Regions from separate parts of the Streptomyces sp. NPDC059037 genome, predicted to be linked through region 1. Evidence: predicted binding sites of a transcription regulator. Region 1 holds the regulator's gene; the other holds the start of a gene.
What was found. The regulator HrcA, encoded in region 1, represses chaperone genes, less so after heat shock. The targets are predictions, from matches to a motif close to TTNGCACTCNGNNNNNCNGAGTGCNAA.
Positions count from the first base shown of each region.

Region 2: groL (chaperonin GroEL) is a predicted target of HrcA. The motif match lies at 4,171-4,197, and genes of this name have one in related genera.

Region 1 is NZ_JBHYIG010000085.1:345-7,496, forward strand. Features, by position in the region: gene dnaJ (molecular chaperone DnaJ) at 1-1,001, opposite strand, end outside; gene hrcA (heat-inducible transcriptional repressor HrcA) at 1,002-2,018, opposite strand; gene ACFWY6_RS19315 (MBL fold metallo-hydrolase) at 2,232-2,975, shown strand; gene ACFWY6_RS19320 (DUF3097 domain-containing protein) at 3,011-3,826, shown strand; gene hemW (radical SAM family heme chaperone HemW) at 4,083-5,315, opposite strand; gene ACFWY6_RS19330 (SpoIIE family protein phosphatase) at 5,366-7,152, opposite strand, start outside.
Region 2 is NZ_JBHYIG010000076.1:2,458-9,609, reverse strand. Features, by position in the region: gene ACFWY6_RS17975 (helix-turn-helix domain-containing protein) at 1-2,075, opposite strand, end outside; gene groL (chaperonin GroEL) at 2,417-4,042, opposite strand; gene ACFWY6_RS17965 (cold-shock protein) at 4,353-4,556, opposite strand; gene ACFWY6_RS17960 (MoaD/ThiS family protein) at 5,007-5,282, opposite strand; gene thrC (threonine synthase) at 5,380-6,711, opposite strand; SAM riboswitch class I at 6,705-6,834, opposite strand; gene ACFWY6_RS17950 (glucosyl-3-phosphoglycerate synthase) at 6,990-7,152, shown strand, end outside.

The DNA of each region.
Region 1 (7,152 bases):
GTCGGCGTGAGGACCTCGACGTGGACGATCAGATCGCCACGGCCCCCGCCCCGCAGATGCGTTACGCCGCGCCCGTGCAGCGGGACGGACTGCCCCGACTGCGTACCGGGCCGGATGTCGATCTCCTCGAGCCCGTCAAGCGTCTCGAGCGGCACCTTCGTGCCCAGCGCCGCCGCCGTCATCGGGATCGTCACCGTGCAGTGCAGATCGTCGCCGCGCCGCTGGAACACGGAGTGCGGCAGCTCGTGGATCTCGACGTACAGGTCACCGGCGGGACCGCCGCCGGGGCCGACCTCGCCCTCGCCCGCGAGCTGGATCCGCGTGCCGTTGTCGACACCCGCGGGGATCTTCACGGTGAGCGTCCGCCGCGACCGGATGCGGCCGTCACCGGCGCACTCGGGGCACGGCGTGGGCACGACCGTGCCGAAGCCCTGACACTGCGGGCAGGGCCGCGAGGTCATGACCTGGCCCAGGAAGGACCGCGTGACCTGCGACACCTCACCGCGACCGCGGCACATGTCACACGTCTGGGCGGAGGTACCGGGAGCGGCACCCTCCCCGCTACAGGTCGTACAGACGACAGCCGTGTCGACCTGAATGTCCTTGGTGGTCCCGAAGGCGGCCTCGTCGAGGTCGATCTCCAGACGGATCATGGCGTCCTGGCCACGGCGCGTGCGCGAGCGCGGCCCGCGCTGCGACGCCGTACCGAAGAACGCGTCCATGATGTCCGAGAAGTTCCCGAACCCGCCCTGCCCGAAGCCGCCGGCACCGCCGCCGCCCGCCTGGGACAGCGGGTCGCCGCCGAGGTCGTAGACCTGCTTCTTCTGCGGGTCCGACAACACCTCGTAAGCGGCGTTGATCTCCTTGAAGCGCTCCTGAGTCTTCGGATCCGGATTCACATCCGGGTGAAGCTCACGCGCCAGCCTCCGGAAGGCCTTCTTGATCTCGTCCTGGGAAGCGTCGCGGCGCACGCCGAGTACGGCGTAGTAGTCCGTGGCCACTTACGACTCCGCCAGGATCTGTCCGACGTAACGTGCCACTGCGCGTACTGCTCCCATCGTTCCCGGATAGTCCATGCGGGTCGGTCCGACCACGCCGAGTTTGGCTACTGCCTCGCTGCCCGAACCGTAGCCGACCGAGACCACGGACGTGGAGCTGAGTCCCTCATGGGCGTTCTCATGACCGATCCGTACGGTCATGCCCGAATCCGTGGCCTCGCCAAGCAACTTGAGGAGCACGACCTGCTCCTCAAGGGCTTCAAGCACCGGCCTGATGGTGAGGGGAAAGTCATGTCCGAAGCGGGTGAGATTGGCCGTTCCGCCGATCATCAGCCGCTCCTCGGTCTCCTCGACGAGGGTTTCGAGAAGCGTGGAGAGCACCGTGGCCACCGTGCCCCGGTCCTCCGCGTCGAAGGAGTCCGTCATGTCCTGCACCAGCTGCGGCACGTCCGCGAAGCGACGGCCCGCGACCCGGCTGTTGAGCCGCGCCCGCAGGTCGGCGAGCGAGGTCTCGCCGAACGGCGCCGGACAGTCGATCATGCGCTGCTCGACCCGTCCGGTGTCCGTGATCAGTACGAGCATCAGGCGGGCCGGAGCCAGCGAGAGCAGCTCCACGTGCCGGACGGTCGAGCGGGTCAGGGACGGGTACTGCACGACGGCGACCTGGCGGGTCAGCTGCGCGAGCAGACGCACCGTACGAGCGACCACGTCATCGAGGTCGACGGCACCGTCGAGGAAGTTCTGGATGGCCCTGCGCTCGGGCGCCGCCATCGGCTTGACGCCGGCGAGACGGTCGACGAAGAGGCGGTACCCCTTGTCGGTGGGGATGCGCCCCGCGCTCGTATGAGGCTGGGCGATGAACCCTTCCTCCTCCAGCGCGGCCATGTCGTTGCGGACGGTCGCCGGGGAGACGCCGAGGCTGTGCCGCTCGGTGAGGGCCTTGGAGCCGACGGGCTCCTCCGTCCCCACATAGTCGTGGACGATGGCGCGCAGCACCTCGAGCCTGCGTTCACTGAGCATCCGCGCACACCTCCACCGTCTCGTCCACCGTTTCGCCCTGACACCTGTCTGCCCCGAGCCCTCACCTGGCACTCCCCGCGGGCGAGTGCCAGTCCTCACCGCGCCCAGTGTACGGCCGACGGGTACGGCCCCGGCAAGGGCCGGACCTCGCGGTTCGGTACAGCGGGCGAGGCAGCGGCTGCCAACCGGTCCGCCGGGGGCTAGCGTCGGCTTATGGACGTGGCGCTGGCATGGGACGAGGCGGGTTGGGAGCGGCTTGCGCCGCATGTCGGGCGGCGGCGCCTTCCGGTGTGGGACTGCACGGCGGGGCTCGTCGTCGGCGGCGAATCCGCCCTCATGATCGAGGCGGGCGCGACCCTGCGCGAGGGCGCGGAGCTGCGGACCCAGGCCCGCACCATCCTGGGCGGTGGCCGCCGGGTCACCCATCTCGCCCTGACCCACCCGCACTTCGACCATGTGCTGGGGGCGGCGGCGTTCGCGGGCGTTGAGCTGTACGGCGCGGTGGGCCTGGACACTCTCCTCGCCAAGGGCCGCGACGAGCTGCGGGACTCGGCGGTACGCCACGGTGTCCCGCTGGACGCCGCAGCCGAGGCGGCCGATCTCCTCGTCCACCCGCATCACTTGGTGTGCGGGGAGTGGACGCTCGACCTGGGCGGCGGGGTACAGGTCCTGCTCGCCAACGTGGGCCCCGGCCACTCGGGCCACGACCTGGCGGTCCTGGTGCCCGGCACGGAATCGTCCCCCGAGATCGTCTTCTGCGGCGATCTGGTGGAGGAGTCGGGCGAACCGCAGGCGGGTTCCGACGCGGTCCCGAAGCGGTGGCCTGCGGCGCTGGACCGGCTCCTCGATCTGGGCGGGGACGACGCGTTGTACGTCCCCGGGCACGGAGCCGTGGTGAATGCGGAGTTTGTCCGTGCGCAACGGGCCACACTGGCGGCGCGTTTCGGCGTGTCGTAGGCGGCGGGGCGCCGCCTCTTCCTATCGTCATCCGAATGCGCCAGTACTCCCCCGACCTCACCCCGCCGTGGAAGAAGCCGAAGCCCGTGCCGGAGGTCGCCGCCGATGCGGGCCTCGTGGTGGAGGAGCTGAGCACCGGTTTCTGCGGGGCGGTGATCCGCTGCGAGAAGACCGCGGAGGGGCTGACGGTCACCCTGGAGGACCGCTTCGGCAAGCACCGCGTCTTCCCGATGACGCCGGGCGGCTTCTCCCTGGAGGGCCGTACGGTCACGCTGGTGCGGGCCGCCGCCTCCGCTCCGGTACGCCCCACCCGTACCGCTTCCGGTTCGGTGGCGGTGCCGGGAGCGCGGGCCCGGGTCGCCCGCGCGGGGCGCATCTACGTCGAGGGCCGCCACGACGCGGAGCTGGTGGAGCGGGTCTGGGGCGACGATCTCCGTGTCGAGGGGGTCGTCGTCGAGTACCTGGAGGGCATCGACGACCTGCCCGCGATCGTCGCGGAGTTCGCGCCAGGGCCTGACGCGCGGCTCGGCGTCCTGGTGGACCACCTGGTTCCCGGCTCGAAGGAGTCCCGCATCGCGGCGTCCGTGAGCAGCGCGCACGCGCTGGTCGTCGGCCACCCGTACATCGACGTGTGGGAGGCGGTGAAGCCGGGGTCTGTGGGCATCGCGGGGTGGCCCCGGGTGCCGCGGGGCCAGGACTGGAAGACGGGCGTCTGCCACGCGTTGGGCTGGCCGCCGAATACGGGCGCTGCCTGGCAGCGGATCCTGGGCTCGGTACGCAGCTACCGGGATCTGGAGCCGGAACTCCTGGGCCGGGTGGAAGAACTGATCGACTTCGTCACGGCCCCCTAGCCCACCGACGCGCCGTCGTCGACCGCGCCGCCGTACCGCCGCTCCGCGGCGAAAGCTTTCCCGCCCACCCACCCGATTGCCCGGCAGCGGCCCGCCCACCCGTCAGCAGGTCTTCCAGCCCGGCCGCAGGCATTTCAGCCCGTCCGGCGATTGAGGACGAACTCGCCGAAGGCGGTGATCTACGGCCACCTCGCGGCCGGCGCAGCCGGAATGTTCAGGAAGGGGCGGGGTTGGGGAAAGCAAGCCCGCTCTGGCCTCAGTCCACCAGATCCCGCACCACCCCATCCGCCAGCAACCGCCCCCGCAGGGTCAGCACAGCCCGCCCCTCCCCGAACGGCCCCGCCTCCAGCAGCCCCTCCTCCAACGCCCGGCCCGCCGCCGCCCGCCCCGCAGGGCGGAGCAACGACAAGGGGCACCCCGAAAGCAGCCGCAGCTCAAGCAGGATCCGTTCCACCCGCCGGTCCTCCGGCGAGAGGATCTCCCGCCCGGCCCCGGGCGACCGCCCGGCAGCCAGCGCTCCCGCATACGCCCCCGGATGCTTCACGTTCCACCACCGCACACCCCCGACATGGCTGTGGGCCCCCGGCCCGGCCCCCCACCAGTCGGCCCCCCGCCAGTACAACTCGTTGTGCAGACACCGCCCCGCCTCCGATGTGGCCCAGTTGGACACCTCGTACCAGGAGAATCCCGCACCCCCAAGCACCTCATCGGCGATCAGGTACCGGTCCGCGTGCACGTCGTCGTCCGTCATCGGCACCTCCCCGCGCCGAATCCGCCGCGCCAGCTGAGTGCCTTCCTCCACGATCAGCGCGTAGGCACTGACGTGGTCGGGCCCCGCCCCGATCGCCGCGTCGAGCGAGGCCCGCCAGTCGGCATCGGACTCCCCCGGGGTGCCGTAGATCAGGTCCAGGTTCACGTGGTCGAAGCCCGCCGCGCGGGCCTCCGCCACGCACGCCTCGGGGCGGCCCGGCGTGTGCGTACGGTCGAGCACCTTCAGGACGTGCTGCTTCGCGCTCTGCATGCCGAAGGAGATGCGGTTGAAGCCACCGGCCCTGAGCTCGGCCAGGTACTCGGGCCCGACCGACTCCGGGTTCGCCTCAGTGGTGATCTCCGCATCGTCCGCAAGGCCGAACTCGTCCCGTACGGCACCCAGCATCCGGACGAGATCACCCGCCGCCAGCAGCGTCGGCGTGCCCCCTCCGACGAACACGGTCCGCACCGGACGCGGATCGTCGCCCAGTACCTTCCGGGCGAGGCGGACCTCGTCGATCAGGGTGTCCGCGTAGTTGTCGCGCGAGGCGAGGACGCCGCCGGATCCGCGCAGCTCGGTCGCCGTGTACGTGTTGAAGTCGCAGTATCCGCAGCGCGTGGCGCAGTACGGAACGTGGAGGTAGAAGCCGAGCGGACGGGCCCCCGCCCCCTGCAGGGCGGACGCGGGCAGCGTCCCGTCCTCGGGCATGGGCTCACCATCGGGCAGTGCGGAAGGCATACCTTCGATTGTCCCGCACCGCCGGGAATCCCCGAGCCGCCCTCGGATCCCTACCGCGCCTGCAGCACGAGCACCGCCATGTCGTCGTCCGGCGGCCGCTCGGAGAACTCGTGCACCAGGCGTTTGATCCGCTCCGCGACCAGACCGGCGTCGAGCCCCGTGCAGCCGGCCAGCGCCGCCGCCAGGCCGTCCTCGTCGTCGAACATGTGGCGGCCCGAGCGGCGCTCCGTGACACCGTCCGTGACGCAGAGGAGCGTGTCGCCGGTCCGTAATTCGAAGGTCTCGCTGGTGTACGTCACGTCGTCGACGACCCCGAGGAGGAGCTGGGGCGTGGCCGCTCCCCGGACGTCCCCGTCGGGGGAGAGCAGGAGGGGCAGGGGGTGTCCCGCGCTCGCGACGGTGCAGCGGACGCCGCCCTCGACGGGCACCAGCTCGCCGTAGAGGAGGGAAAGGAAACGGGACGTGGCGCCGTCCTGCGGCACGCCCTGGCCGCCCGCCACCGCGACCACCGCGGCGGCCGCGTCCGCCGCCTCCGTCGCGTCGTCGAGGAGGAGCTGGTTGAGGCGGTCGAGGACCTCCGCGACCTGGTAGCCCTCGCGGGCGAGCAGGCGCAGCCAGGGCCGGGCGAGGCCGATGACGACGGCCGCCTCGACGCCCTTGCCCTGGACGTCGCCGAGCGCGAAGCACCAGCGTCCCTTGCCGGCCTGGAACACGTCGTAGAAGTCGCCTCCCGGGCCGCCCTTGTCCCGCGGTTCGTAGACGACGCCGGTCTGTACGCCGGGAATTTCGGCCACGGTTCCCGGCAGCAGGCCGCGCTGCAGAACCTGGCTGATATTGGCCTGCCGCTGGTAGCGGCGGGCGGCGCTGACGGCGAGGGCGACGCGGCGGCTGAAGTCCTCGATGAGCCCGGTGACCTCGTCGGCGAAGCGCACCATTCCGGACCGCCCGATGACGAGCGTGCCGAGCGCGCGTCCGCCCGCGGTCAGGCGGTAGGCGAGCGCCGTGCCGGCTTCTTCGGCCGGCAGCGCCTCGGCGGGCCAGGGCACGGGGACCGCGCCGGAGCCGACCGTGCCGGACAGCCGGGGCGGGTCCTTCTCCAGAGCGCGGCGCAGTTCCTCTATGCGCTGCTCGCTGGTGTGCCAGACGCGGGCGAGGCGGGTGCCGGGCTCCCCGGCGCCGGCGCCGCGCCCGGCGGCCTCCGTCTCGTCGTCGAGCCAGACGGCGCACCAGTCGGCGAGCCGGGGCACCAGGAGCTGCCCGGCGAGCGCCGCCACCAGATCCTCGTCGAACTGTCCGGCGAGCAGGTCGGAGGCCTCGGCGAGGAAGGTGAGCGCGCCGCGGTTGACCCACTCCGTGTCGTGCGTGATCCGCTTCGGCAGCGGCGCGAGGATCTCGGCGGCGCGCAGCCCGCGCTGCAGGGCCTGTTCACTGGCGTACGACTCGATCTCCTGGACGGCCTGTACGCCCTCGACGGGGAGGCGGGCCCAGACGGTCTTGGTGCCGGTGCGGTAGGTGATGCCCCAGGACTCGGAGAGGGTCGCGACGAGTTGCAGGCCCCTGCCGTACTCGGGGGTGCCGGGCGGCTGGGGCACGGGCTCGCTGCGCACCGCGCGGGCGGGGTGATGGTCGGAGACCTCGATGACCAGGGCGTCTGCGCTCTCGCCCAGGCCTGCCTCGTCGAGCCGGCACACGAGCTCGACGGTGGTGCCCGCGTGCACCACGGCGTTCGTGACCAGTTCGCTGGCCAGGAGCACCGAGTCGTCCGCGAGGCGGTCGGTGATCCCCGCGGCCGCGGGCACGGCGAGTTCGGTCCAGTCGGCGAGCGCCGCGCGCACGA
Region 2 (7,152 bases), on a different contig from region 1:
CCCGCGTCGACCAGCTCCTCAAGGACCTCCAAGGCGCCCTCCTGGTCGCCCACGTCGACGCGCCGCGCCGCCTCCCGCGCCACGGCGGCGAGGTCGGCGCCCCGGTCTCCCACCGCATGCAGCAGCGCCAGGAGCGCGGTGGCGAGCCCCGCGTCGCCGAGGTCGGCACCGGGGAGCAGCCGGTCGGCGAGCCGGACGGCCGCGTCCAGGTGGCCCCGGCGCGTCAGGTGTCCCAACAGCCATGCGGCCAGCTGTGGTTCGGGCAGCCGCACCCGGCCCATCGGATCCCGGTCCAGGAGCGCCGCCTCCTGGCCGATCTGCGTCAGGTCGGCCAGCAGACCGGCGACCTGCTCCGGATCGGTCAGGTCCACCCGTGCGACCGCCCGCCGCACGATCCGGTCCACGGGAGCCTGCCACTTCGCGCGGGCCACACTCCACAGGAAGGCGCGGGTGCTCTCGCGCGACACGAGCCCGGCGTTCTCCGCGATCCAGAGCATCAACTCCTCGCCACGCCACACCTGGCGGGGCAGTGTGAGGAACAGGATCTCCAGCACATGCGGGTGGCCCGCGGCGATCAGCCGGCGCAACAGCAGCGTCGCCTGCTTCCGGAAGTCGCGCCGCTCGGCTTCCCTGGCCGCCACGAGCAGCTCGTGCGGGTCCGTCGTGTGCTCCTCAAGTGCCCGCCACAGCGCGGGAGTCGGCGCGGGCAGCGCCTCCTCGGAGCGCAGCGCCTGCTCCAGGTAGTCGGCGGGCTCGTACGCCGCATCGCCGCCCGCGGCCGTCCGTACGGCGACCAACGCGGTCAGTACGGAACGGATGTCCGTACGGCGGCCGTCGGGGCGCACCCCGGAGCAGAGGGAGCCCAGCGCGACGGCCGCCCAGTCGGGGTCGGCGGGCCGGTGCCTGGCATCGAGCGCGGCGTCGGCGACAGCGGACAGGAGGGCGCCGGGCAGGGGGGCGTAGTGGTGCAGGCCGCGTGCCGCGAGCGCCGCGCTGATGAGCGCGTGCTCGACGTGGCTGAAGCAGGTACCCGGGCCCGCGCCGAACGCATCCCGCAGCTCGGGCCCGCCGCTGAGGTGCGGCACGACAAGACCGTCGCGCCACCCCGCGTTCAAGGAGGCGGTCATCCGCTGGTCCCCGCTGGACTCGGCGAGCAGCCCCCAGCACTCGAGCTCCGGGCCCGTCAGCCGGTCGGGCACGGTCACTCTGCGCGTGGCGGGGGACGTGAGCAGCGCCCGGACGCGGTTGTGCGGGTCCGTCACCGTGTCGGGCCTGGCCAGGAACTCCTGGTAGGGTTCGGTCCACATGGTGCCCACCGCCACGATGCCGCGCTGTGCGAGCAGCAGTTGCCGCAGCAGGTCCGCCGCCGCCTCTGCGCCGGGTCCGCCGTGGAAGAAGCGCTGCGCCTCGTCGAGCCAGAGGACCGCGCCCGCGCCGATCCGCCCGGCACGCAGCAGCTCCAGGAGACCGGTGTGGCCCTCGGGCCGCAGCAGCGGCCGGTCGGGCGCGAGGGCGCGCAGCCCTTCGTACAGGGATCTCGTCTTCCCGGTGGAGGAGCCGCCGGTCACCATCACCAGGACGGAGCACTCCCCGGCGACGGCGGGCTCGATGCGGCGGCGCAGCTCTCCGTCGTGGCGGCGGCTCAGGTACGGGGTGAGGTACGGGAGACCGCCGGGGTCGGGTCCTGGCAGGACGGCTTCGTGCACCTCAAGGAGGGCCGGGTCCGCGTCGCCCGCGGACAGCACCGCCTGCGCCGGGGAGCGGTCATCGCGCCGCACCGGCAGGGCGGCGTCCTCCCGGCGGGCGGCCCGTTCCCACAGTTCCCGCAGCCGGGCGACGCCGTCGCCGTCGGCCCCTGTGGCGCGGGCCAGGGCGTGGACGGTGCGCCAAGTGGGCGGCGGATGGCCGTCGTTGAAGGCGTGGCTGACGGTGGTGCGGCCAAGGCGGACGCGGTGGGCCGCCGCGCGCCCGATGAGCCCGTCGATGGTCTGCCCCGCGCTGTCGCGCCGCTGCCTCAGCTCCTTGCGCAGCTGAGCGAGCGCGGCCGCGGCGTCGCCGCCCGCACCGCCCGCCACCGGCCGCCCTCCGCTTCCCCGTTCAACGGTGTCCCTGTTCAACGGCGTTCATTTTCCTCCAGGCGCACCCCGTTGCACACGGACTTCGGGACAGTCCTCACGTCCCTGCCGGACACACTCACCGAGGAGCCGTAGTGTCCCCGTCCCGTCTCGCCGTTCTCACGGCGCTCTCCCTGATCGTGGCGATCGCCCTGGACGTCGCCCTGCTCGCCGTCGCGGTCAGGACGCTGCTCGTATAGCTCGTACAGAAGGTCGTACAGAAACGCCCGAGGGCGGCACCCCTTCGTGAGAAGGAGTGCCGCCCTCGGTACGTGAAGACTGGCCTACCGAGCCGAAGAGGCTCAGAAGTCCATGTCACCGCCCGGCATGCCGCCCGGAGCGGCGGCGGCGCCCGCCTTCTCCGGCTTGTCGGCGATGACGGCCTCGGTGGTGAGGAACAGCGCGGCGATGGAGGCGGCGTTCTGCAGGGCAGAGCGCGTCACCTTCGCCGGGTCGAGGATGCCCTCGGCGATCATGTCGACGTACTCACCGGTCGCGGCGTTCAGGCCGTGGCCGACGGTCAGGTTGCGCACCTTCTCGACGACGACACCACCCTCGAGGCCGGCGTTGACCGCGATCTGCTTCAGCGGGGCCTCCAGGGCCAGCTTCACAGCGGCGGCACCGGTGGCCTCGTCACCCTCGAGCTCAAGCTTCTCGAAGACGGCGGCGGCCTGGATGAGGGCCACGCCACCACCGGCGACGATGCCCTCTTCGACGGCGGCCTTCGCGTTGCGAACGGCGTCCTCGATGCGGTGCTTGCGCTCCTTGAGCTCGACCTCGGTCGCGGCACCGGCCTTGATGACCGCAACACCGCCGGCGAGCTTCGCCAGGCGCTCCTGCAGCTTCTCGCGGTCGTAGTCGCTGTCCGAGTTCTCGATCTCGGCGCGGATCTGGTTGACGCGACCCTGGACCTGGTCGCTCTCACCGGAGCCGTCGACGATCGTGGTCTCGTCCTTGGTGATGACCACCTTGCGGGCGCGGCCGAGCAGGTCGAGACCGGCGTTCTCCAGCTTGAGGCCGACCTCCTCGGAGATGACGGTGCCACCGGTGAGGATGGCGATGTCGCCGAGCATGGCCTTGCGGCGGTCACCGAAGCCCGGGGCCTTGACGGCGACGGACTTGAAGGTGCCACGGATCTTGTTGACGACCAGCGTGGACAGGGCCTCGCCCTCGACGTCCTCGGCGATGATCAGCAGCGGCTTGCCCGACTGCATGACCTTCTCCAGGAGCGGGAGCAGGTCCTTCACGTTGGAGATCTTGGAGTTGACGATCAGGATGTACGGGTCATCCAGGGCCGCCTCCATGCGCTCCATGTCGGTCGCGAAGTACGCCGAGATGTAGCCCTTGTCGAAGCGCATGCCCTCGGTGAGCTCAAGCTCGAGCCCGAAGGTCTGCGACTCCTCGACGGTGATGACGCCTTCCTTGCCGACCTTGTCCATGGCCTCGGCGATGAGCTCGCCGATCTGGGTGTCGGCGGCGGAGATGGAGGCCGTCGAAGCGATCTGCTCCTTGGTCTCGACATCCTTGGCCTGCTCGAGCAGGGCGCCCGAGACGGCCTCGACGGCCTTCTCGATGCCGCGCTTGAGGGCCATCGGGTTGGCACCGGCGGCCACGTTGCGCAGACCCTCGCGCACCAGGGCCTGGGCCAGGACGGTCGCGGTCGTCGTGCCGTCACCGGCGACGTCGTCCGTCTTCTTCGCGACCTCCTTGACCAGCTCGGCGCCGATCTTCTCGTACGGGTCCTCGAGCTCGATCTCCTTGGCGATGGAGACACCATCGTTGGTGATCGTGGGGGCGCCCCACTTCTTCTCGAGGACGACGTTGCGACCCTTGGGGCCCAGGGTCACCTTGACGGCGTCGGCGAGCTGGTTCATGCCGCGCTCGAGGCCGCGCCGTGCCTCCTCGTCGAACGCGATGATCTTGGCCATGTGAAGTGGTCCTCCCGGACGGGGTGGAAATGCAAACGGACCGTGCCCGCGCCCGCGACGGACGGCCTGCGCGCCGTGTGGTTCCTTGCCCCACCCGGCCTGCGGACCTCGCTGACCCGATCCAAGTTCTGTCACTCTCACTGGGAGAGTGCTAAGCCCAATGATTAGCACTCGACCCCTGCGAGTGCAAGCGCCCCTGACGGATCTCAGACGTACCCGCTGACGGAGCCCGGCACGCACGAGGGGCCCGTACCCCTGTCGGGATACGGGCCCCTCGCCGTGAGTGCGTCGGTGGCCGATCGCGCCGAGATCAGACGGCGAGCTTGACCATGTCCGCCTGCGGACCCTTCTGGCCCTGCGAGATCTCGAACTCGACTCGCTGACCTTCTTCAAGGGTGCGGTAGCCGTCCATCTGGATCGCGCTGTAGTGGACGAAAACATCCGCACCACCGTCGACCGCGATGAAGCCGTACCCCTTCTCCGCGTTGAACCACTTGACGGTGCCCTGAGCCATGCCTAACTCCCCTATTACTGGCCCTTGCACGGGCCCGCACTTCGCGGACCCGGGTCAGACCTCACCCCCCCAATGGGATGTGGAGGTGTGCGCCGGAACGCGTCGACCGCGGCTGAATGTATCTGTCCAACTGCCGTCTGCAACAGGTCAATCGGACGAGAATTCCGGGCACGCCCGATCGGAAATATGCGGAGAATTTGCCGGACTTCAGGGCAAGTCGGGCCAGACAAATGCCGTGATCGGCTCAAATGGGCAGTGCACTTTGGCTACTTCTTGTCGGCACCAGACCGACTTCGTATATGCGCTCGGCACAAACGGAGAAGCTCGTTTCCCAACTGTACCGCGCTCAACCACATGGAATTGCCCCCTCCACTTCTCTCGCGGAGGGGGCAATTGAGATAACACAGGGTGCTTGCGTAAAGGATCAGCCGCCGGCACTGTGCTCGATGGTCAGCCTCCGGCGACGGCAGGAATGATCGAGACACCCGCGCCGTCCGGAGTGGCCGTCTCCAGACCCTGCTCGAAACGGACGTCGTCATCATTGACGTACACGTTCACGAAGCGGCGCAGCTTGCCCTGGTCGTCCAGGACGCGGGCGGCGATACCGGCGTGCTTCTTCTCCAGGTCGGCGATGACCTCGGAGAGGTTCGCCCCCTCGGCAGCGACCTCGGCCTGACCGCCGGTGTAGGTGCGAAGGATGGTGGGGATGCGGACGTTGACGCTCATGGGGTTCACCTCTGAGATACGGGGAGGGAGCGCCCCTGAAAGGGGCGCGGGGAACTGCGCGACCAGCCACAACGGTCCCGCAGACAAGCGAACAAGCTCAGCCTGCAAGCCCAGCGGCGCGGAACGCATCAAGGCTGGGCCGGATGGTGGCCGTGGCCTGCGAAGTGTCGGCGACCGCATCGAGGGTCTTGAGGCCGTCCCCGGTGTTGAGCACGACCGTGGTGAGGGAGGGGTCGATGAGGCCCGCCTCGATCAGCTTCTTGGTGACGCCGACCGTCACCCCGCCCGCGGTCTCCGCGAAGATGCCTTCCGTCCGCGCGAGCAACTTGATCGCATCGACGACCTGCTCGTCGTTCACGTCCTCCACCGCACCACCCGTACGCCGCGCGATGTCGAGGACGTACGGCCCGTCGGCCGGGTTGCCGATCGCCAGCGACTTGGCGATGGTGTTCGGCTTCTGGGGGCGTACGACGTCATGGCCCGCCTTGAAGGCCGCCGACACCGGCGAGCACCCCTCCGCCTGCGCGCCGAAGATCTTGTACGGCTTGTCCTCCACGAGGCCAAGCGCAATCAGCTCCTTCAGACCCTTGTCGATCTTCGTGAGCTGCGAGCCCGAAGCGATCGGGATGACCAGCTGGTCAGGAAGGACCCACCCCAGCTGCTCACAGATCTCGTACGCGAGGGTCTTGGAGCCCTCGCCGTAGTACGGCCGCAGGTTGACGTTGACGAAGCCCCAGCCCTCGCCCAGCGGGTCGCCGATGAGCTCGGAGCAGAAGCGGTTCACGTCGTCGTAGTTGCCCTCGATGCCGACGAGCTCGCCGCCGTACACCGCGGCCATGACGACCTTGCCCTGCTCCAGGTCGTGCGGGATGAACACGCAGGAGCGGAAGCCGGCGCGGGCCGCGGCGGCGCCGACGGCACCGGCGAGGTTGCCCGTCGAGGAGCACGAAAGAGTCGTGAACCCGAAGGCGCGCGCCGCCTCGAGCGCCTGCGCGACGACGCGGTCCTTGAAGGAGTGCGTGGGGTTGCCCGAGTCGTCCTTGACGAACAACTTGCCCTGCTCGACGCCGAGTTCACGGGCGAGGTTGTCGGCCTTGACGAGCTGGGTCCAGCCGGGGTTCAGGTTCGGCTTGTCGGCCACGTCGGCGGGGACGGGGAGCAGTGGCGCGTAACGCCAGATGTTGGCGGGGCCGGACTCGATCTGCTTGCGGAGCGCCTCGGGGTCACCGGTCGGCAGGTCGTAGGCCACTTCGAGCGGGCCGAAACAGGCCTGACAGGCGAAGATGGGGCCGAGGGCGTAGAGCTCGCCGCACTCGCGGCAGGAGAGGCCCGAAGCGGGGCCGAGGTCTACGGAGTTCGTAGCGGTGGTGGTGGTGTCGTTCGTTGCGACAGTCTGCGCAGCCATGGAGGCGAGGCCCTTTCTCCTCATCTTCCCCGCGGCGCATCTCGCCGCGAGACGGAATTGGCACCTTCCCCACCGTGACCTCGTCGGTCGGCGGGAGGGTTGCCGGGGCTTCAACGGGCCGTATCCCTCTGCCCCTCTGGATGAGCGCTATGGCGCCGGGCTCGCGGTCCCGGTGCATTTGTTACGCGATGGCCCCCGACATGCGATGGTCATCCGCGTTGTTCAAGACTGTAACCGAAGGCCTGGACGCTTGAGATAGTCGTCCGAACCGCGAGATGGATCACACAGAGAGGACCCTGACCTTGCTGGAAGAGGCCGAGCGCTGGCTGAGCAGGCGTTCCTGGTCCGTCGCCGACCGGCCGCTTGACCGGCTCACCGCGGCGAAGAAGGCGTCCGGCACGTCGGTGAGTGTCGTGCTGCCCGCGCTCGACGAGGAGGAGACGGTCGGCGAGATCGTCGCGGAGA